DNA from 3 places in the Lactococcus garvieae subsp. garvieae genome. Region 2 is predicted to be linked to each of the others. Evidence: riboswitches for the same ligand, from Rfam matches in the RefSeq annotation. Region 2 holds a riboswitch; each other region holds the start of a gene.
The links. Region 2 has a riboswitch for lysine ahead of PYW30_RS09755 (amino acid permease). Riboswitches for the same ligand answer to the same signal wherever they lie in the genome.

Region 1 (7,727 bases), 420 kb from region 2:
ATGATATGATTGGTGCTTCTGAAATCAAAGAACAAGTACTCTCACTTAACGAAAAGTATGAATTTAATAGAGTCGTCATTGGCATGGAAGCCACATCCCTCTACAGTTTTCATCCTGCAATGTTCTTCCACGAAGACTCGGAGTTAAAGCAGCTCGGAGTCGAGGTCATGGTGGAACAACCAGCCAAAATAAAGAAATATCGTGAGGCATTCGAAGAAAACAAGAATGATACCCTTGATGCTTTCTACATCGCGGATTACTTCCGCATTGAACGCTTTACAAGATCTTATCTTAAAGAAGAAAAGTATCTGGCACTACAACATCTCACAAGAACTCGACTTCAGCTCGTGGAACAATTAGTACGTACAAAACAACACTTCATTGAAAACATCTACTACAAGTGCAATACGCTCTCTGCGGAATTAAAGAATGAAGAATTGAGTACCTCTGTTTGGTCTGCCACAATTATGACACTCATGACCGAAGATTACACGCTAGATGAACTCGCAAATACTCCTCTTGAAGATTTCACGGAACTCATCCAGAAACTCGGGCGAGGTCGCTTCAAAGCTCCTGAGAAACTTGCAAAAGCAATAAAAGCTGCCATAAAAGGAAGTTACCGCTTATCACTCGTCCAACAAGATTCTGTCAATATTGTACTCAGTCTCCTTGCTCGCGAAATACGGAGTTTAGAGAAGATGATTAAAGAAATTGATCGAGCCATTGAAGACATGGTAGAAATTATCCCTGAATACCAATGTTTGACCAGTGTACCTGGTATTGGAAAGGTATTCGCTGCAGGAATTATCGCTGAAATAGGACAGATTGAACGCTTTAAAGACCATCCTCAAGTCGCTAAATATGCTGGCTTGAATTGGAAAGAAACACAATCTGGCAATACCTCATCTCAAAATACTTCTCTTGCAAAACGAGGCAATCGTTATCTTCGCTATTACTTAGTTGAAGCCGCCAACTCTGTACGAAGACATAACGTGGAATACGCAGAGTTTTACAAGAAAAAGAAAGATGAAGTCCCCAAACATAAACACAAAAGAGCCGTCGTTTTAACCGCAAGAAAACTTGTGCGTCTGGTGGATGTGCTACTACGCAACCACCAACTCTATACGCCACCAAGGAGGTTTATGGAAGATAATTAGTTTTATCTGCACAATTCCTTGTCTAGCCTAGTAAAATTTGCCAAATTTTACTAGATTCTTTCGTGCTGTCTTTTTTCAAGATTTTTACTCAGAATCTAGCAACTTATCATTTGACTTAATACCACTAGACTTATTTCTTATTTCTTTTTTCATGATTAAATCTGTTTGCGCCAAAGTCCCTAAATGAAAGTGACGTGAACCACACTCTACATATCCTTGACTTTTATAAAATCCATAGGCAGTAGGATTATGCTCCCAGACACTGAGCCAGAGATATTCCTTGTGGGTGCGCTGTACCTCTTCAGAAGCAAAATCTAATAAATGTTTTCCTAAGCCTAAGTGCTGGTGACCCTTTCTAACATAGAGTCTTTCCACTTCAAGAGCCTCACCTAAAAACGGGTGTTCCAGAAGACTTGCATTTTTCAACTTGATATAACCTGCAAGCAGTGCCTCTTGAAAAATAAAGTAGAAATTAGTGTTAGAGTCCATGATTTCTTTAGTCAATTGTTGAGGATTAAAAGCTTTTTCTAAATAAAGCTCTAAATCTTCTGGTGGATTTTGTTGTCCAAAAGTTTCGGAAAAGGTTTCGATACTTAAGTCTTGTAAGACATTTATATCCTGTATAGTGACAGGGGAAATTCTAATGTTCACACGAGAGTTCTCCTTTTAGTAGATTCGTTTCTTTCCTTTTTTAACATCAATCCAGTTATCCACGATGTTTTGACTGATTCTTTCGAGCAAACTCTCTATTTGAGTAATCTCAAGCGCATTAAGACCGGATAAAGCAACTTGAGTAGAATAGTGAAGTTCTCTGTTTAATATAGGGTAAACTTCTTTACCGTGAGAAGTAACGTAGAGTAGTTTATTTTTTTTATTTCCGATATCTTCAACTTTTTCTATAAGATTTTTTTCTACCAATTGATTGATAGCACGGCTTGCTGTACTCTTATCCACACATAAAAGTTCAGAAATTTGTTGCTGATTAATGCCAGGATTTTCAAAAATACGACTGAGGTAGAGGTACTGTCCTTTTGCAAGTTTAAGCTCCTTGAATTCAATATTACTGATAGAATCTAAGGCACGCGCTATTGTACCAATATCTCTTAAAATATTATTTTGAATAATAGCTCTCCTTTCAAAATAGTGATGATGTACTGATTATAAAACAAAATAGTTGCGTTTGCAACTATTTTGTAGAAGTTGATTACTTCAGTAAAGAACTGTTTTTCATTGTTCATTAAGAAACAGCGAAAAGATATTTTCCTTTGGAAAGTGTTGAAACAAGTTTGTAGAGTAAAATTCCAAGGAAGTAGTTGACGAATGCTGTAGAAAAAATCGTAATGAAAAGAACAGGAAGGCCCATTTTAAAGACAATCATCAGCTCCGAAATGTGCAGTAAAGTTCCCAAAAGATATACAGCAAAAACATACACACAACCACTTATCAATGTGGCGAGGAAATAGGTTACACCTATTTTAGCTAAAAAGAATTTGGGAGAGATTCTTAGGACTAATTTATAGAAGAGTAGACATGCCAAGGCAGACAAGGTACGGTCAAAAGCAGCAGGAAGCTGAAAGATTGGATTACCGCCAAGAATCATGGAAGTAAGAATAACGAGACCACTTGCTAAGAAAACTTGCTTAAGTGTGGGTTTAATCATTATACAGAGGAATAAAAAGGCCAAGGAGAAGTCCGGGCGAATAATTCCAGCGATACTAGGAGTGATAATATTCAAGATTTGACCAAGGATAATGAAGATAGGAGTTAGTGCAATAGCATTAGTTGAAGAACACAACAAACGTACAGATTATAAAGTGTACATACACGTAGATGCTGCTTCAGGTGGACTTTATGCACCATTTGTTGAACCACATCTTAAGTGGGATTTTCGATTAAAAAATGTCATTTCCATCAATACATCAGGTCATAAGTACGGTCTCGTTTATCCTGGAGTAGGTTGGGTATTATGGCGTGATAAGAAATATCTACCAGAGGAGTTAATTTTTAAAGTAAGCTATCTTGGAGGAGAATTACCAACCATGGCTATTAACTTTTCTCATAGCGCGGCTCAGCTGATAGGACAATATTATAATTTTGTACGCTATGGTTTTGATGGATACAAAGCTATACATGAAAGAACGCATAAAGTAGCGATGTATTTAGCAAAATCAATTGAAAAAACAGGTTTATTTGAAATTGTAAATGATGGTTCACAACTTCCAATTGTATGCTATAAATTAAGAGAAGACAGAAATTGTGACTGGGATTTATACGACTTAGCCGATCGTTTATTAATGAAAGGATGGCAAGTGCCAGCCTATCCTTTACCAAAAAACTTAGAGGATAATATTATACAACGGATAGTAATTCGAGCGGATTTTGGAATGAATATGGCATACAATTACGTGCAAGATATGCAAGAAGCTATTGAATTTTTGAATAAGGCACATCTTAAATACCATAATAATCCTAAAAATAAAGTATATGGATTTACACATTAAAACAATCTCTTTTTTACAAGCCAAACCTATTTTCGTTGATTAATAACAAGAGTGAATATATAACAAAAAAGACGAGATTTTTCTCGTCTTTTTTGAGAAGGTTTACATTAAAGTAAAGATAAACTCTGAGTATAGCACAACCATAATAGTAAGTTATTCCGAAAGATATTCTTTCAATCTCTCCATAGCAATCTTAATCACTTCCATTGAAGCTGCATAGGACAAACGGACATAACCTTCACCATATTGACCAAAGGCTGAGCCTGGAATAAATGCTACATGTTTTTTCTTTGCAAAATCATATAAAAATTCAAAAGAATTGCTGTTATATTCTGCTGGAATTTTGGCAAAAATATAGAAAGCTCCGTCTGGCTTGATAATTTCAAAGCCAAGTTCAGTCATTTTCTCAATAATGTAATCCCGGCGTTTGAGGTATTTGGCTTTCATTAGCTCAGCATCATTTTTCCCTTTACTCAGAGCTTCAACTGCTGCCCATTGCGATTGTGTGGAGGCAGAAGTAACCAGATATTGGTGTGTTTTTACAAGCTGATCAATCAAGTATTTATCTGCAAAAATCAGCCCCATTCGCCAACCCGTCATCGCATGTGATTTTGAAAGGCCATTAAGTACAAAAGTTTGATCACGTAAAAAGGTCGAAATAGAAGTATGTACATGTTGGCTATAGTTAATTTCAGAATAAACTTCGTCAGAAAGGACAAAAATTTCATGTTTTTTGATGATTTCAGCAAGTGTTTTAAGCTGGGCATGAGTGTAAGTTATGCCCGTTGGATTTGAAGGATAATTAAGGATGATAGCCTTGATATTCTCGGTTTCGTTCAATACTTGCTCAAGTTTTTCAGGAATTAAGACAAATTTATCAGTTGTGGTATCAATCTCGACCAATTGACCGCCAGCTAAGCTTACTACAGGCACATAACCTGGGTAAGCAGGTGCTGGAATTAGAACTTTATCGCCAGGTTCAATAATTGAAAGGAGACAAGTAGCAATCGCCTCTGTGACACCAACTGTGGTCAAAATTTCTGTTTCAGCATCGTAATGTAAATTGTATTTTTCAGCTACAAATTGACTGGCTGCATGGCGGAGTTCAATCAGGCCACGCATGCCAGTATAATGACTTTCATCGGCACCAATAGCATCAATTGCAGCTTTTTTGATATGTTCAGGTGTCGGAAAATCTGGTTCACCAAGTGTTAATTTCAAAACATTCGGTATTTTGGAGATTTCCTGATCAAATTCACGAATTTTAGAAATTTCAATTTTTCCAAGATTAGTGTTAAATTTATTTGATAAATCCATATATAGCACCTCCGCAGGTCAATAGTTAAAGTTGGCTTCAAGCAAAAACTCCGTATATTCGTCGTTTTAAATTTGTATTATAGCATTTTATTTTAAAAATTCACAAAACAATGTTGCAAAATATTTTGGAGATTCGGAAGTTCAGATAAAAAATACATCTTGTAAACCTTGATTTAAAGCAGTTTTAAAGAAAAAAATAAGTCAATACTAAAAATTTGAAAAGTTTTCAATTGACAAACAATACTGAAAATATTATAATTGTGAAAAATAAATTAGAGGTAGCAATGCAAATGAGTACTACACGAGAGGAGGCATCCGACGACCGTGTACGAAAGGTAATCATTGCCGAACGTTAGCAACAGAGGCATCTGGCTAGCGTGGGGGTATAGGAAACACCTATACCACTCGGACTTGAATAAGTCTGGCGCTAAGTGATCGAACCGAATAATATAGAATTCTTTTTTTACTCTATTTTCATGACGACATAAAAGGCGCTTGTACTTACAAGTGCCTTTTGTTTTTATACGATGTGAGTTTGCAGGTTGAAGCGCGACAACGATAGAATAATGTCTTAGCGAGTCAACGAATAAGAAAAACTCTGCTTCTTACATCGAAACTCATTATATCAGTGGTCAAAGGGCACTGGAGACAGAGTTAAAGATTGAGATGGAAAAACATCATTTGCTAGACTAAAAGTAAAATCTTCCTTCTTTCAGTTATAATTTTTAACAAGCCTCCAGAGCATTGAAACCACCGAAATCTTCAGATAAAGATTTGCATAGCAAGTCCACAGGAGTATGAAATGAAAGTACCATTTATTACTAAAAATCAATTAGATAAAATTACTGCAGAATTTCCGACACCATTTCATTTGTATGACGAGCACGGAATTCGTGAAAAAGTAAGAGCGCTAAACACAGCATTTTCTTGGAATAAAGGTTTCAAAGAATTCTTTGCGGTAAAAGCTACACCAACGCCTGCAATTTTGAAAATTTTGCAAGAAGAAGGCTGTGGATCTGATTGCGCGAGCTATGTTGAACTTATACTGGCAAATAAATGTGGTTTTGATAATTCTGAAATTATGTTTTCATCAAATGACACTCCAGCTGAAGAATTTTTATTAGCCAAAAAGCTAGGGGCTACGATTAATATTGATGCATACAACCATATTGAATTTTTATCCACATTGGCAGGATTTGAATTTCCCGAAACAATGAGCTTACGCTATAACCCTGGTGGAGTTTTTACAATGGGTACCAAAATTATGGATAATCCTGAAGAATCAAAATTTGGAATGACAAAAGCCCAACTGATTCAGGGAATTAAAGATTTGCAAAAGTTGGGTGTGAAGAAATTTGGAATGCATAGCTTTTTGGCTTCAAATACTGTGACAAATGAGTATTATCCAAAATTAGCACAGCAATTATTTGAATTAGCACTTGAAATTCGTGAAAAAACAGGCGTTTCTCTTGATTTTATAAATCTTTCTGGTGGTATCGGCGTTAATTATCGTCCAGATGAAGCTCCTAACGATATTGCTGTCATCGGCGAAGGAGTACATCGTGTTTATGATGAAGTTCTAACTGCCAATGGCCTAGGGGAAGTCAAAATTTATACGGAACTTGGACGCTTTATGTTGGCGCCTCATGGCTTACTGGTCACACGTGTCTTGCATAGAAAGCAAACCTATCGGACGTATATTGGTGTGGATGCGAGCGCAGTTAATCTGATGAGACCAGCATTTTATGATGCTTATCATCATATTACTGTTATAGGAAAGAAGGAAGATAAAGTGAAAGAAATTGTTGACGTGACTGGTTCATTATGTGAAAACAATGATAAATTTGCCAGGCAGCGCGAACTTCCTGTGATTGATGAGGGAGACCTATTAGTCATTCATGACACAGGTGCGCATGGTTTTTCGATGGGATATCAGTATAATGCAAAATTACGAAGTGCCGAATTATTGCTTCAGCAAGATGGGAGCACGCGTATGATTCGACGGGCAGAGCGACCTGAAGACTATTTTGCAACATTGGATGGCTTTGAGTTTGAAATCTTACCGGAAATTAGCTGGTGAACGCTTGTAACAGCTTTTACTTCTAACCACTGATAAAATCATAAATAATATTTGGATACAAATTAAAGGAGTGGAGTAAAAACAAGGCGAAGAGGAGATGATTTTCAAGAGAAAGAAAATTATACGATAAGTAGTTTACTTTTCTTCTATCGCAACACTCATCAAAGGTTTCTGAAATAAATCTACAGGAGAAAATAATGCTTAAAGGTTCAATTGTGGCGCTCATCACGCCCTTTAATGATGATAATTCTATAAATTTTGAGAAATTAGCTGAGCTGATTGAATTTCAGATTAGCTATGGAAGTGCGGCTATTTCTATTTTAGGCACAACAGGAGAAGCACCGACGATTAGCTTTGAGGAGAAAAAAGCAATCGTTGAGTTTGTAGTTAAACAGGTTGCTGGACGTGTTCATATCAATGTTGGAGCAGGAAGTAATAACACAGCACAAGCAGTGGAATTTGCTCAAGCATTTGAAAAGTTAGGTGCGGATAGTTTGCTTGTGATTACCCCTTATTATAATAAAACCAATGAAACAGGAATGTTAAAGCATTTCACTAAGATTGCGGAGTCTGTCAATATTCCGATTATCATGTACAATGCACCAGGTAGAACAGGAGTGAATCTTTCTGTTGAAGCCGTAGAAGTATTGGCGAAACACCCGAATATTACAG
Region 2 (7,727 bases):
TACCAAGACGAATTTGCCCACCATGACTATGTCCTGCAACGACTAAATCATATTTTTCAGGAAATTCTACTTGTAAAATGGTATCCGGCTCATGAATCATTAAAATCGAAAACTTTCCTTGCTCAGGAACCATACTAAAATTTGGTTGCCCTTCACGTAAATCATCAAGCCCCGTTAATGATACTGGTCCTGACATGAGCGATTGATTGGTAAGTACAGTAAAACCTGCTTCCTCTAAAAAAGTTCTTATATAGTGCGCGTGCCCTTCATACGAAAAATCATGATTGCCCAAAATCGCAAATTTTCCTAAAGGTGCTTCAAGTTCTGCTAAAATTTCTTTTACTTTATCAACATCATGCGCTTGCGCCCAATTGACTTTATCAAATAAGTCACCTGTGAACAAGATCAAATCAGGTCGTGTTTTTCTTATGTGTTTTGCAAATTTTAAAAAGCGGCGTGGATGTGTATGCCAATTAAAGTGTGTATCTGTAAAGTGTGCCACTTTCAGCCCAGTTGTGTTTGAAATTCTCACTTGTCGCACACGCATAAAATGCGGTTCAAGGAAAATCCCATAAGCCAAAAGGCAAAAAAGTAAAATTATAATCCATGTCATTGCTTTATTTTACCACATTCAGATTTTTTATTCTTCATAAAAATTCTATTAAAAAAGCAGGGCAGCTTTCCCTATCTTTTTATTTATGGTATTCTAACAGATACTTGAGCTACTCCATCCGCTGTAGGCAATCCTGCTTTCCAATAAGTATCCCAGTTTAAGCCGACAGGAAGTTGTGATGTACCAATAATTGAAAAATCAGATGAATCAATATTTCCATTTAACCATTTGGCTGTCAGACCCACCCAGTTGTTGTCTGTATCATTCCATAACGTCATTCCTTTTTCACTCGTTTGTACGTCTGAAAATTGTGCATTAACGCTATCACCTCTAATACGGGCAGAACCTCCGACATTTGCAATCAAGTGATTTCCCCAACTTGTAGCAACATAATTTTTATCAAAGTCTGGCGCATAAGCTGTCCCAACTAAGCTTCCGTTCACATAAAAGCCTACGGCCTTAGAAGCCTCATAATATGCGATTTCAATCTTCGTCCACTGATTAAGTACGGCAGGTGGCCCATATGAGGTATAAACATGGGAACTTCCATTAATATTTTCGCTCATATAAACAGGTTTACCTGCGGCTGAGCCTGCATGGAAACTAGATTCCTTATCTACCTGAACACCAAAACTTATTGCATGCTCCCCTGTACCATTAAGCGTGAATTTCGCCTGATAGCCTGTCCCTGCTCCTGTTAATTTAACATTCCCAGATATAAAAGCTGTTTTAGGACCACTTAAAGGTAGGTTCAATGCTGGAGAGCTTCCATCTTTGGGTAAGGCATACCAAGAAATTCCTTCATACTTCCATCCCCGAGATACTAAAACTTTCTTTTCATAAGTATCCATTGTAGAATGATGGGCACCAATACCTGCAGCAGGATTATAGAGACGATAAACTGGTTTATCTCTATTCGTTGCAGAGTAAAAAGCAACTCCTTCTGCTCGCCAACCATGCTTACTCGTCAGAACTTTTACTTCATAGCTGTCTTTGGTATACAAATGTTCTCCAGATTTAGGATTATATACACGAAAAACAGTATCACCCGATACAGGTGCGGCCCATGCAATACCTTCATATTTCCAATCTTTTGATAATTTAGGAAGCCTATTCTTTTCATTTACATCTGCAGTATGCAAATGCTCCATATTACGGGTATTATAAAGTCGATAAATGGGCTGACTCTGGGGGCTATCTGCCATCACTCTATCTAACTTTGTAAATCCCAAAAAGGTAAACAAAGTTAAGACAAGCCATGTCCCTAAAAATATTTTGAAATACTTCCTCATTTTTCTCTTCTACTCCTTAAAATTTTTTAATTCCTATATAAAGCTTAACATAAAGAACTAGGCAAGTAAAATATTTTCAGAACAAAAAAAACACCCGAAGGTGCTTATTTATTTCTTAGTTTTCGTCAGAAGCTACGAATGGCAAGAGAGCCATAACACGTGCGCGTTTGATAGCTGTAACCACTTTACGTTGATTTTTAGCTGAAGTACCAGTTACGCGACGTGGCAAGATTTTACCACGTTCTGAGATAAAACGTTTCAAGAGTTCAGTGTCTTTGTAATCAACAACTTCGATTTTGTTAGCTGCGATAAAGTCAACTTTTTTACGGCGTTTGAAGCCACCACGTTTTTGAAAAGCCATAGTGTGTTTCTCCTTATATTATTGTATGATGTTGTTGATTAGAAAAAACAAAATGTTTTTCTAATCAACAAATAAGAGGCTCAGACAGACATTTAGAAGGACTGTCTTAATTGTTAGAATGGAAGATCATCATCTGAGATTTCCATTGGTGAGCCACCAAATGGATCTGCATCACGACCAAAATCAGGTGTTGCATTTCCTGCTGAGCTGTTAGAGCCAGCAAAAGGACGATTTTGTGATTGTTGTTGCTGTGGTGCAGAATATGAACCAGAGCCACCTTCACGTGCGGCACGACTCTCAAGCATTTGGAAGTTATCAGCCAATACTTCAGTCACGTAAACACGTTGACCTTCTTTGTTCTCATAATTTCGCACTTGAATACTACCTGTTACACCAATCAAGGCACCTTTTTTAGCCCAATTTGCCAAGTTTTCAGCAGATTGACGCCAGATGACACAGTTAATGAAATCAGCTTCACGTTCGCCTTGCGCGTTTTTAAAACGACGGTTAACAGCAATCGTAAATGTAGCAACCGCAGTATTTTGCGGTGTATATCGCAGTTCAGGGTCACGCACAACGCGTCCGACCAAAACAACATTATTAATCATGATGCTTCTCCTTTAAATTTGTCCAGCTAAACTAGAATTAAGCTTCTACTTTAGTGATCATGTGACGAAGAATGTCGCCGTTAATCTTAGCAAGACGGTCAAATTCGCTCAAAGCTTCTGAATCAGTAGCAGCTTCAAGAGTTACGATGTGGTAGATACCTTCGCGGAAGTCTTGAATTTCGTAAGCGAGTTTGCGTGTTTCCCAGTCTTTAGACTCAAGATTAGCAGCACCGTTGTCAGTCAAGATACTATCGAAACGTTCAACGAGGGCTTTCTTTGCTTCTTCTTCAATGTTTGGACGAATAATATAAAGAATTTCGTATTTTGTCATTGATTTTTCCTCCTTTTGGACTAATGACACAGGTTGGAGCCTGTGTAAGTTATGAGTTTTTACTCACAAGTATATATTCTATCAAATTTAGCTGCTTTTTGCAAGCTGGTTTATCTTATCTTATTTTATTCTATTATAAAATAAAAAAATAACCCTCTGTCCCTGCAGAAGATTTTTCATTGTTTTTATCACTAAGCCACTACATCCAGGACATTCGCTGGAATGTAACGATACTCACCTTCTTTCGATTGATAATAACCAAGCTTTTTCACAATAAAATGTAACTTACAACGGCTGTCAAAGCGCTGATATAAGTGGGAAATCTCCCCTTGCTGGCTACGGGTTACGCATACAATTTTTTCTCCCGCGTAAGTTGGAGATACATATTTTGGGGTAAACGTCATAGAAAACCACCTCCAGATATAGTTGAGATGAAACCGTAATCATCTCTCCTTATATTATAACTCTTTTTAGTCTCTAAAACAAATCCCTCGATTTTTTTAAATATACAGGCATTAAAAATTCTGTTATTTTAAATAAGGTTGTGTATAATTATTCATTCCTTGCAGGCTCGTCCTTGACATCCCCCTCAAATTAATCTAAAATGTTCATAAATACTTAATAAACGATAGAGGTCGCAACCAATAATAAGCTAAACAGAGCTAGAGCATGCTGAGAAGTTTAGCCCAGGAGCGGTTGCCGAAAGAGAAGTTATGCTCACAGACTTTTCTTGGTTTAGCGGGAAACACCTGTTAAACTGTCGTGGTCTTACTATGACCACGATGCGCTATTCGGATGAAAGATCTTTCTGACGTTTAGCAATCTCTAGGGATTGCTTTTTGTATTAATATTTATAAATTTAGGAGAGAAGTAATGGACAATACTTCAAATAATGAGGCCACGCCATCCACGCAAGTCAAACGTGGCCTTAAACATCGTCACTTAACAATGATTGCCTTAGGAGGAACTATTGGTACCGGCCTATTTGTTGCATCAGGCGCAACGATTTCTCAAGCTGGACCTTTAGGTGCATTAGTTGCCTATGTCGCTATTGGACTCATGGTTTTCTTCCTTATGACGTCTCTAGGAGAAATGGCTTCCTATCTTCCAGTATCTGGCTCTTTTGCTTCTTTCGCTGACCGCTATGTAGATAAAGCTTTTGGCTTTGCTATGGGTTGGAACTATTGGTTTAACTCCGCAATTACTGTGGCGGTTGAGGCGGCTACAGTTGGTGTCATTATGCAATTTTGGTTGCCCCATGTGCCTACATGGATATGGTCAACTATCGTGATTGCGCTTATCCTCTTGGTTAACCTTATTTCAGCTAAGGCCTATGGTGAAGCAGAATTTTGGATGGCGACAATTAAAGTCATCGCTGTTATCGCCTTTATCGTGATTGGTCTCGCAACAATTTTTGGGGTTATGACTTATAAGCCAGATGTGGCACGCAATCTTTCTGCCGGAGGAAATCATGGTTTTGTCGGTGGTATTGGAGGTATGATTGCTGTCTTCATGATTGCAGGTTTCTCTTTCCAAGGTACAGAAATCGTTGGTATTGCAGCCGGCGAGTCAGAAAACCCTGAGAAAAATGTACCTTCAGCGATTAAGCAAGTTTTTTGGCGGATTATTATTTTCTATTTCCTCTCAATATTCGTAATCGGTGCCTTGGTTTACTATAAAGATCCAAGTCTCCTCCGTGCAGCGACCCAAAGTGACATTACTGTTTCTCCATTTACCTTGGTATTTGAACGTGCTGGCTTAGCCGCTGCTGCATCTGTTATGAATGCTGTCATTTTAACCTCCGTTATTTCCTCTGCCAATTCTTGGTTATATGCTGCTTCCCGCATGCTTTTTGGCATGGCAAAAGAAGGGCATGCGCCGAAAGTCTTCGCTAAAACAAATACAAGCAACGGTGTGCCAATTTATGCAATTTTAGCGACTGTTGCCATCGGTCTTTTGGCCTTCTTAACAAGTATCTTCGGAACTGAGATTTATTTCTATTTGGTTGCCGCTTCTGGTTTGTCCGGCTTCTTGGCTTGGATTGGAATTGCTATCTGTCACTTCCGCTTCCGCCGTGCTTTTATTAAGCAAGGCCATAAACTTTCTGAGTTAGGCTACCATGCCAAATGGTTCCCTATTGGACCAATTATCGCTCTTATTCTTTCAATCATTATCGTTATCGGGCAAATTACTACTGTAACGATGAATGCGCAAAGCATCATCACGACCTATCTTGCTTTACCACTCTTCTTGATTTTATATTTCTCTTACAAAATCGTGAAGAAAACAAAACTCATTCCGCTTGAAGAAGTCGATTTAAGCCGCGAGATTGATTAAAACGAATATAAAAAACGCCACAAGGCGTTTTTTTAGTCATTAATTACTTTCACTTTTTCACCAAAAAATTCTTTGGCCTTACTGACAAGGGCTTCTTCTGCTTCTGGCTCAGATTCCGTGTCTTTTATCACATGCTGCTCTCCTTTTTTAAGGCTTAAGACATACTCTTGACGTACAGCCTGCCAATCTTGCTCTGCTAAAGCAATAATCTCGGGCGAAAATCCCAGTATTGATGACATTAAATTGCCAAAAGTTAACTGTAGGTTTTCATTTTCTGTAACGCGCTTGGCTAAATTACCATGAGGAAAAGTAACCACCACAAAATTACTTGAGGCTGCCACAGGTGCGGTATTATTGATTAAGGCACGATCTGAAGGTTTGGTAAAGCTAGAAACAATCTCAGGCCATGCACCATAAACTGCTTGGCGTGCTTCGTTGGTCGCTTCCTTTAGAGCTTTAAAAACCAAATCTTGATTTACAGTGTACTTTTCAGTCACTGTTTTTGTTTTCACTTGCTGCTTAATTTGAACTTCTTGACTGACAGTGGATACCACAGTTTGGCTTCCCGTTTCTGCCAATTTAGCTTTTAACTCTGCAACTTCTGCTTTTAAGGCTTGAAGCTCATGGTTCAAACTTTCCGGAAGTTCTTTAGGTTCAACAGATGAATAAGCTCCTGTATCCACAAGACGCATTGTCATCACATCAGCAGCAATTTTGCTCTGGGTCGTTTCTTTAATAATTTTTAGAGACTCAATCGCAATGTTGATCCATTGGTAAAGACGGGGACGTGGGATTTCATTGTCTCCCCTCAAAAGCAAATCACGGAAATAAGTTAAGAGATCTTCCGTAAAGCGCAACATATTTTTCCCTTCAAGAAAAATTTTCTCTAAGGTATCAAGTGCAGTTGGTCCATCTGAAGTTGCCAAAGCTGCAACATAAGAGACAAGCGCTTCATTGGCAATGGAACCTGTCACTAAGAGAGCATCCTTCTCTGCAAGCTTGCCATCAGAAAAGCTTAAGGCCTGATCCAATAAACTCAACGCATCACGCATTCCTCCCTCAGCAGATTTTGCAATAACATCCAGTGCCGCATCTTCAAACTCAATCTTCTCATCTGCTAAAACTTCTGCTAAATGCTGACGAATATCATGCGTTGTAATTGCTTTAAAAGCAAATCTTTGCACACGGCTAATAATTGTTGCCGGAATTTTTTGAAGCTCAGTTGTTGCTAAAACAAAGACAACATTATCTGTAGGTTCTTCTAAGGTTTTCAGCAAAGCGTTGAATGCCCCCGTTGACAACATATGAACTTCATCGATAATATAAACCTTATAATTTGCGCGACTCGCTGCATAAGTTGATTTATCGCGAATCTCACGGATTTCGTCCACCCCATTATTTGAAGCGGCATCAAGTTCAATCACATCTTCAAGGCTCCCTTGGGTAATGGCCTGACAAATATCACAAGTGTTACAAGGCTCTCCCTCTTTTTGATTCGGGCAGTTGATTGCTTTGGCAAAAATTTTTGCGGCGGAAGTTTTCCCTGTCCCACGCGGGCCACTAAAAAGATAGGCATGAGAAATCTGCCCATTAACGATAGCATTCTTTAAGGTTGTGGCCACCACTTCTTGGCCAACCATCTCATCAAATCTTTGACTACGGTATTTTCTATATAAAGCTTGGTAAGCCATTTTTCATTCCTTCTAATAAAGGTCTGGCTCTGCGCCAAGACCGAGCTCTTCATTGATTCGGAAAAGAACATCACGTGCCAGTATGGACTGATCAATATCGGCAGCATTATAATTTTTCATTGCCTTGTAAATAGCCCATACACGAGCGCGGATGACTGTTGCCCTATCGGCTTCAGCAGCAGAGAAAAATATCTTTCTTTGTTTCTCATCAAATATTTCCCATGCAATGGTCAAATCACAGGCAGGATCACCAATTATGGAAGCTGCTGTTTCAGCCACCCCAGAAAATTTATCGGCCCTCTTCCACACAGTGTCCAAGTTCAACTCGCCATGTAAAACAACCGCAGGCTTGGTCCATGGATTTTTAGAAGCTTTATCCCAATACAAGCGTAAACCTTCTACAGGTGCAATTCTTTTCATTTGGTCCAACAGTGTCAAAAATTCAGCTTCAATGACCGGCAACATTAAGGCTGGATTTTCCGCTCCTGTTGCTT
Region 3 (7,727 bases), 590 kb from region 2:
AGGTTTGGCATGAGCAAAGCTTGCCATCCCCACTTTTTCCAGATTCTCGAGCGCAATAGTCCGAGCTTCTTCTTGGCTTTTTTTCAATACTGTAACTTGCCCAGCCATAACATTTTCGATAACATTCATATTGTTAAATAAATTGAAGCTTTGAAAAACCATGCCAAGATGGGTGCGGTATTTAGGAATATCGAAGCCTTTTGCTAAAGCATTTTCACCTTTATAAATTATTTCTCCACCAGAAGGCTTCTCCAATAAATTAATCGAACGAAGGAGTGTTGATTTCCCACTTCCAGATGAACCAATAATCGAAATAACTTCGCCTTGATTAACCGTCAAGTGAATGTCTTTCAGCACATCATTGCTGCCAAATGATTTTTTTAAATGATTGATTTCTAAGATTGCTGTCATTTAAGCGTCCCCCGGTTCTTGTACTTGCATTTGATTTTGGATTGGGACGTAAGCATCTGGTCCATCCATTTTTCTTTCTACAAAGCGTAGAATACGTGTCACTGTAAATGTTAAGACAAAGTAAATTGCACAGATTACAGCAAAGGTTTGGAAATACATAAAGTTTTGTTGGGCCACTGTTGTCCCTTGGAAAAAGAGCTCCGTAACTGAGATCACAGACAAGACTGATGTATCTTTGATGTTAATGACGAATTCATTTCCTGTTGCTGGAAGAATATTTCGTAAGACTTGTGGCAGAACAACTTTGCGCATAGTTTGCCCATGCGTCATTCCGATAGCTTGTGCAGCTTCAAATTGTCCTTGATCTACAGAGAAAATACCACCACGTACAATCTCAGACATATAAGCCCCCGTATTGATGGACACAATAATTAGCGCAGCTAAGGTCCGATCCAAACTCAAGCCAAAAGCTAGAGCCGTTCCATAGTAAAGCACCATTGCCTGAACAATCATTGGTGTACCACGGAAAATTTCAATATAAGCGGAAATAAGCCAGCCAAATACTTTATGTAAAAAGGCTAAAAATTTATTACTGATTTCTGGAATAGTACGATAAACACCAATAAGAAGACCTAAAACCGTACCAATAATCGTACCAATCAAAGAGATGAATAAGGTCATCCCTGTACCATTAAGAAACTGTTTGCCATTATCTCTTACAATACTGATAATTTGGTCATACCAAGCGCCTTGGGTTTTGGCTTCTGGTTGAGCGGCAATCATTTGGTCCATCAGTTCTTTTTGATCTTGAGGTGTAAAACCTGTCAAAAAGCTATTAATCTCAGGCAAGTTAGGGTCATTTTTACGTAAACCTACTGCGACTGTTGTATCATCTGAATTTGTGACGAAACCTTTTCCTTCGCCAAATTCAATCATTTTGAAGTCTGGATTTGCTTTTTCTGCAGTGACCCCTTCTGGACGTTCAGCGACATAACCATCGATGGCACCACTTTGTAAAGCCACACGCATGCTTGAAAAATCTTTCATCGCTGTTTGCTTATTCACACTTTTAATCTGGTCAATCATGTTATAGTGAAAAGTTCCCAGCTGAGCGGTAATTTTTGCACCGGAGAAGTCTGCTAAGCGCGATGCTTGAGCAAAGGGGCCGCCACTTTTGACCATCATTACAAGGTTAGAAGTATAGTACGGTTCCGAAAAGGCGATTTGTTCTCTACGTTCGGCGGTTGGTGACATTCCTGCAATAATGCCATCAATCTTCCCAGATTTCAGGGCGGGCAGCAAACCATCCCAACTTGATTTGACGATTACTAATTCTTTATTTAACTTATCCGCCAGTTTTTTTGCAACTTGTACATCGTAACCATTTGCCCATTGGCCATCTACACCATCAATAGGGACAGCACCGTTGCTATCATCATATTGTGTCCAGTTAAAAGGGGCATATGCTGCCTCCATTCCGACACGGAACTGGTCTGCACTAACTTTTGAACTACCGATAAATAATACCGTAAACAACGTCGCGACAAGTAAGAATAAGTTTTTTCTTCTCATAATACTCTCTCTTTCATTTTTCCAAATAAAAAGCAACCTTTACACAGAGAGGTTGCTAAACGTTGTACATGATTCATATTATCAGTAAGTAACGAATAGCACTCCGCAAAACTGCGACAGTTCAGCAAGTATCCCTTGCTGCCCCAACAAACTCACTTGGACGAGTGAATTCATTTCGGCAATGTCTCCTCCGTTTTACTTCAACGCTTGTCCAGCTCAGTAAAACTTCCTATTCATTGCGACCTCTATCATTTTATTTGTATATTGTATTTTAAATCTTAACCTTTTTTTAAACGAATGTCAACAATTTTCTCAAATTATCAAAAAACTCGAGAGAATGAGGCATAAACTAAAAGCCTAGAAAGTACGTTTAGATACTTGCTAGGCTTTTTATACCTATTTAATCTTAGGAATTTTTAAAGTGAATTTCGATCCCTCACCTACAACAGAAGTCACACTGACCTCCCCATCATAGTTTTCCACTATGCGTTGGATAATAGACAGTCCAAGCCCAGTGCCTCCTATATCCCGATTTCGCGCTTTATCAGCACGGAAGAAACGCTCAAAGACATGTTTTAAATCTTCCTGACTAATGCCATAGCCATGATCCTCAACCGTAGTGATAATGTATTTATCATCTTCTTCTAGATGAATTTTCACTTCTTGGCGATCTTTAGGCGAATATTTTATAGCATTATCAATCAAAATTTTTAAGCCTTGTTCATAATGGTTCGGGTAGATATGAGCCAATCTTCCCGGTGACAAGTTATTTTCCACAGTTAAGCTTAAATCAGCATGAATAAGTAGGAAGTTTTTCTTAAGGAAATTAGAAACTTCTGTCGGATCACAGATAAGGTCTTCATCTTGAAAATCGATGTTTTCAAGACGGGCCAATGCAAGCATCTCTTCCAACATTGTTCTCATCGTACTCACTTCTTCTATACTGGCCTGTAAAGACTCCTCAAGCACTTCGGGATCGTTTTTCCCCCAACGGTTCAAGAGATTCAAATGACCATCCAAAACCGCAAGTGGCGTACGTAACTCGTGACTGACATCAGAAACAAAACGTTTCTGCTGATCAACATAATCGTTAAGCTTGATCATCATGTCATTATAAACAGTCGCCAGTTCTTCAATTTCATCACCTGTTTGAATCACTACAGGTTTGAAATCCGCCTTCAAGTTATTGGCACGTGTAGTAATCGCATCGTGCAACCGTTCCAGAGGCTTGATGTAACGACTCGCCATAAAATAACCGACAAACTGAGCGATAAAGAGAGCAATAATCTCTAAGATAATCAGGGCAATCAGTAACTTTGTTCGCACGCTATAATAATAACTCATATCATAGAAAGCCTGTACATAGCCAATCAGCTTACCTGTTTTATTAGAATAAACCGGTCGTTCCACCAAATAACCAGAATATTCACCAAATGTACGTACAGCATGAGTGCCATCCCCCACGTCTTTTTTTAGAGGGAAGCCATGAGAATTGGTCGAGTAAATCAAATTTTCACCGACGTCAAAAACATAAAAGGACTTCCTAGAGCCAATCATACTTCCAAGTGTTTCTAGCTCATTTTCTTTACCCTGACTGGAGGCTGTATAGTCTTTGGCATAAGCCAAATAATTCGCCAGATTTTCTTCCGACAGTGTGCTTTCCGATTGGGACAAACTTTGCTCAACATTATCCAGAGCTTTCATCATATCCTCTTTTTCAGAATTGATGAAGGTTGTAATGGTCAATTGATAAACCAATACTGTAAAAATAGTGAAGGTAATAAAACAAAAAATCGTATTTGCAAATGCCCAACGGAGCATGATGCTTCGCTTACGCTCGGGAAGACTTTCTGTTTTTTTCTTCTTCGAATCAAAAAATTTTACCATGTCGCATTTTTTCTATTTCTTTTCATCGCCATAAAAGGAATAAATCTAGTGGCAAAACCACTAGAAATCTTCTTACATCTTCCCTATATTATTTGCGGTCACGCATGACATATCCCATACCACGAACCGTTTGGATATAGCTTTCACGGCCCTCCACGTCAATTTTGTTACGCAGATAACGGATATAAACGTCCACAACGTTTGTTTCTGTACCTTCTTCGTAACCCCATACTTCAGAAACCAAGTATTCACGTGTTACGACATCACCTACATTTTGCATCAGTGTCAAAAGCAAATCGTACTCACGGCGTGTAAGGTCAATAACTTTTTTTCCACGGTGTACAGTACGGTTGGTCTTATCAATTACCAAATCACGGAATGAAGTATTGTCGGACTTTTCAATCGTGTGGATATGATCTTCACGACGGAAGAGTGAGCGGACACGCGCTAACAATTCTTCAATAGCAAATGGTTTTGTAATATAGTCATCTGCGCCAATATCAAGACCTGCTACACGGTCCATTGTCGAATCACGTGCAGTCATCATAATAATATGTGTATCTTTCTCACGGCGTAAGCGTCGTGCAACCTCAAAGCCATCAAGCTCTGGGAGCATTAAGTCAAGCAAAATCAAATCATAATCTTTTGACATTGCTTCTTCAAGACCTTTACGACCATTGCCTTGAACCGCAGTTTGGTATCCTTCGTGTTCAAGCTCAAGTGAAACAAATCTCGCAATGTTTTTATCGTCTTCGATAATCAAAATACGTTTAGATGAATTCATAGTTTAGCCTCATTAATATCTTTTCTTTTTAATTTTATTTCCTCTATAATGAAATTATAATATAATTGTAATTTTGTTGCAAGTGTTTTATGAGATTTTTCTTAATTTTTTTCTTCGGAAAAGAGATCTGCCAATCCTGCAAAAGGTGATTTATTTTCTTTATCTGCTTCTTCTTCTTTTTGCTTCTGATAGTCTGCTTCAGACAAGACAGACCAATTCTTACCAGAAGGTAGACTTGCGGCTCCAGCTTTCTCATCTTCTGCTAAAATTTGCAAAGGAATTTCTAAAAGAATATTATCAGCTACCGATTCTGATAGACTAATCCAATCTGCTTCCAATGTAAATATCATGTCACTGTCCAGTAAATCTTCATTCTTTTTAAGAAACTCATCTGTGGTGAAGGCTTCATTCACAGCAATAGACATGAGATACTCTACTGGCTTTAAGCTGCGTGATGAAGGCAAAGTCAAATCCACTTCAAGTGTATAATCCAAGTAATAGATACCGTCATCATAGGCGATTTGTCCTTGAACTTTTACAGGTTTTGCATCAAGAATTTCTTCTGAACGCTGCTTAAGTTCCTGCGTTAAATCAAGCTCTTCCTCAAATTTAATTCTTTTCTTTTTTGATACTTCTAAAATAGACCATTTCATATTTCATTTTTCCTTTATCTTTATAGTGAGTTTAAAAGAAGGCACATTCACGCATGCCTTTATTTTTATATGTGTATACTATCTGCTTCTATTATATGATATTTTTTTTAATTTTTATAGCCCCATGAACTAAAAGATGTTCAGAATGTGTTGCCTTTTGGTCTTGGTTTACTATAGTAAATTTGAGCGATAATAAAAAAGCGCCGAAGCACTTTCTTATTTTCCATATTTCTTGTTGAAACGAGCGATACGTCCGTCCGCTGCTTGGAATTTTTGACGGCCAGTGTAGAATGGGTGTGAGTCAGAAGAGATTTCCACACGAATCAATGGATAAGTGTTTCCGTCTTCCCATTCAACAGTTTCTTTCGAACCTTTAGTTGAACCGCTCAAGAATTTAAAACCAGTAGTTGTATCCAAGAACACAACAGGTTGGTAATTAGGATGGATGTCTTTTTTCATTTTGCAAAATTTCCTTTCTGCCTTGGACTGTTTGCCAGACCAAAGTTTGTTAGACCTTAATATTCTAACAGATTTGTTCCTGAAATTCAAGCTTTTTTGTTATTTAAACCCTTATTTTTCTTTTTTCAAATAACCGAACATCAAACCTGAAACAAGAGCACCAATCAAAACAAAGAGAAGGTATAAAAGTGGGCCATTTGTGAGGGCTAAGACGAAGATACCACCGTGTGGCGCCATTAATTTAAGACCTGCCGCACCAACGAGTCCACCTGCTAAGGCTGAACCAACAACAAATGAAGGAATGGCACGCGCTGGGTCAGCAGCACCAAATGGAATTGAACCTTCTGTAATAAATGAAAGTCCCATAACAATATTTGTCAAACCTGATTGACGTTCTTCTTTGGTAAATTTATTTTTGAAGAAGAGGACGGCAACTGTAGTTGCAAGAGGTGGAACCATACCACCAGCCATAACCGCTGCCATCACAACTGAGCCACCAGTAGCAACACTTGCGGCCAATGTTCCTGTACCGAAGATATAAGCGGCTTTGTTGATTGGACCACCAAGGTCAACTGCCATCATCCCCCCAACAATAATACCAAGTACTAAAGCTGAAGCGCCGCTCAAGCTATTCAAGAAGTTTGAAAGACCTGTATTGATTGCTGCCATTGGGATATTGATGAAAAGCATGAGCAATCCAGTGATGAATGTACCTAAAAGTGGGAAAATCAAGATTGCTTTAATCCCATCCAACGATTTAGGCAAAACAGTCAAAAGTTTGCGCAAGAGGATGATGACACCACCCGCAATGAAACCACCAACTAAAGCGCCAAGGAAACCAGAAGGAATCATTGTTGCTGGATCAAGTTTGCCAAAGGCAAGACCAGATGAAGCCATTGAGCCAGCGACGAAACCAGCAACTAAACCAGGTTTATCTGCAATGGAGTTGGCGATAAAACCAGCTAAGACAGGAAGCATGAAGGCGAAGGCTGCGCCCCCGATATTTTTAAAGTAAGCTGCAATTGGATGATAAGAACCAAGATTAGCCAATTGATCTTTAGGAACACCCATCGACTGGTCTATCAAGAAGGCAAGAGCAATCAAGATACCACCCCCAACAACGAATGGTAACATTGCTGATACACCACCCATAAGGTGTTTGTAGAAGGCTTTACCAATACCGCCAGAGCTTTCTTCTTTTGCCTCATCGGCTGCATCGGCTTCAAATTTTGGTGCATTACCAGAAACTGCCTTGTTAATGAGTTCTTCTGGTTGACGAATAGCAGCAGCCACAGGAACTTGCACCATCGGTTTTCCTGCAAAACGGTTCATTTCCACTTTCTTATCCGCTGCAACAATGATACCATCAGCTTTTTGGATATCTTCGGAAGTCAGTTTGTGGTCAATACCACGGGCACCATTTGTTTCAACTTTAATGGCGATGCCCATTTCAGCAGCTTGTTTTTTAAGTGCTTCTTCAGCCATATATGTATGCGCAATACCTGTTGTACATGCTGTTACGGCTAAAACATAATGTTCGCTATCAGTGACTTGCTCAATTTCTTCAGTTTCTTCAGAGAAAAGCTCTAAAACTTGACGCGGATATTTTGCTGCTTTTACTTTGTCTGTAAATCCAGCTTGCAAGAGGAACTTAGAAAGTTGTGCCAAAGCTTCCAAGTGAGTGTCATTGGCTCCTTCTGGTGCTGCAATCATGAAGAAAAGATTGACAGGCTGTCCATCTAAGGCAGCGTAATCCACACCGGCATTTGATTTGGCAAACAGGACAACAGCTTCATTAACTGCTTTGTTCTTGCTGTGTGGCATGGCAATACCATCGCCCAGACCTGTTGAAGTTTGCGCTTCACGAGCCATAATTCCAGCTTTAAAGGTATCAAAATCACTGACATAGCCTTCTGCGACTAATTTGTTGACCATTTCATCAACAGCAGCTTCTTTTGTCG

Region 1: it holds a riboswitch for lysine, as region 2 does, so the genes downstream of both, PYW30_RS07600 (diaminopimelate decarboxylase) here and PYW30_RS09755 (amino acid permease) in region 2, are expected to answer to the same signal.
Region 3: it holds a riboswitch for lysine, as region 2 does, so the genes downstream of both, PYW30_RS02420 (ABC transporter permease subunit) here and PYW30_RS09755 (amino acid permease) in region 2, are expected to answer to the same signal.

Annotation. Positions count from the first base shown of each region.
Region 1 is NZ_CP118950.1:1,520,546-1,528,272, reverse strand. Features, by position in the region: gene PYW30_RS07630 (IS110 family RNA-guided transposase) at 1-1,157, shown strand, start outside; gene PYW30_RS07625 (GNAT family N-acetyltransferase) at 1,242-1,808, opposite strand; gene PYW30_RS07620 (MarR family winged helix-turn-helix transcriptional regulator) at 1,824-2,279, opposite strand; gene PYW30_RS07615 (tryptophan transporter) at 2,395-2,955, opposite strand; partial or broken gene PYW30_RS07610 (pyridoxal-dependent decarboxylase) at 2,936-3,658, shown strand; gene PYW30_RS07605 (pyridoxal phosphate-dependent aminotransferase) at 3,812-4,975, opposite strand; lysine riboswitch at 5,241-5,413, shown strand; gene PYW30_RS07600 (diaminopimelate decarboxylase) at 5,778-7,055, shown strand; gene dapA (4-hydroxy-tetrahydrodipicolinate synthase) at 7,253-7,727, shown strand, end outside.
Region 2 is NZ_CP118950.1:1,939,015-1,946,741, forward strand. Features, by position in the region: gene PYW30_RS09725 (metallophosphoesterase) at 1-613, opposite strand, end outside; gene PYW30_RS09730 (hypothetical protein) at 697-1,905, opposite strand; gene rpsR (30S ribosomal protein S18) at 2,021-2,266, opposite strand; gene ssb (single-stranded DNA-binding protein) at 2,380-2,874, opposite strand; gene rpsF (30S ribosomal protein S6) at 2,912-3,205, opposite strand; gene PYW30_RS09750 (hypothetical protein) at 3,397-3,609, opposite strand; lysine riboswitch at 3,827-4,003, shown strand; gene PYW30_RS09755 (amino acid permease) at 4,079-5,542, shown strand; gene dnaX (DNA polymerase III subunit gamma/tau) at 5,575-7,233, opposite strand; gene PYW30_RS09765 (protein kinase family protein) at 7,246-7,727, opposite strand, start outside.
Region 3 is NZ_CP118950.1:477,457-485,183, reverse strand. Features, by position in the region: gene PYW30_RS02425 (amino acid ABC transporter ATP-binding protein) at 1-411, opposite strand, end outside; gene PYW30_RS02420 (ABC transporter permease subunit) at 412-1,983, opposite strand; lysine riboswitch at 2,072-2,239, opposite strand; gene PYW30_RS02415 (HAMP domain-containing histidine kinase) at 2,380-3,870, opposite strand; gene PYW30_RS02410 (response regulator transcription factor) at 3,959-4,654, opposite strand; gene PYW30_RS02405 (YceD family protein) at 4,756-5,307, opposite strand; gene PYW30_RS02400 (type B 50S ribosomal protein L31) at 5,524-5,766, opposite strand; gene PYW30_RS02395 (PTS fructose transporter subunit IIABC) at 5,878-7,727, opposite strand, start outside.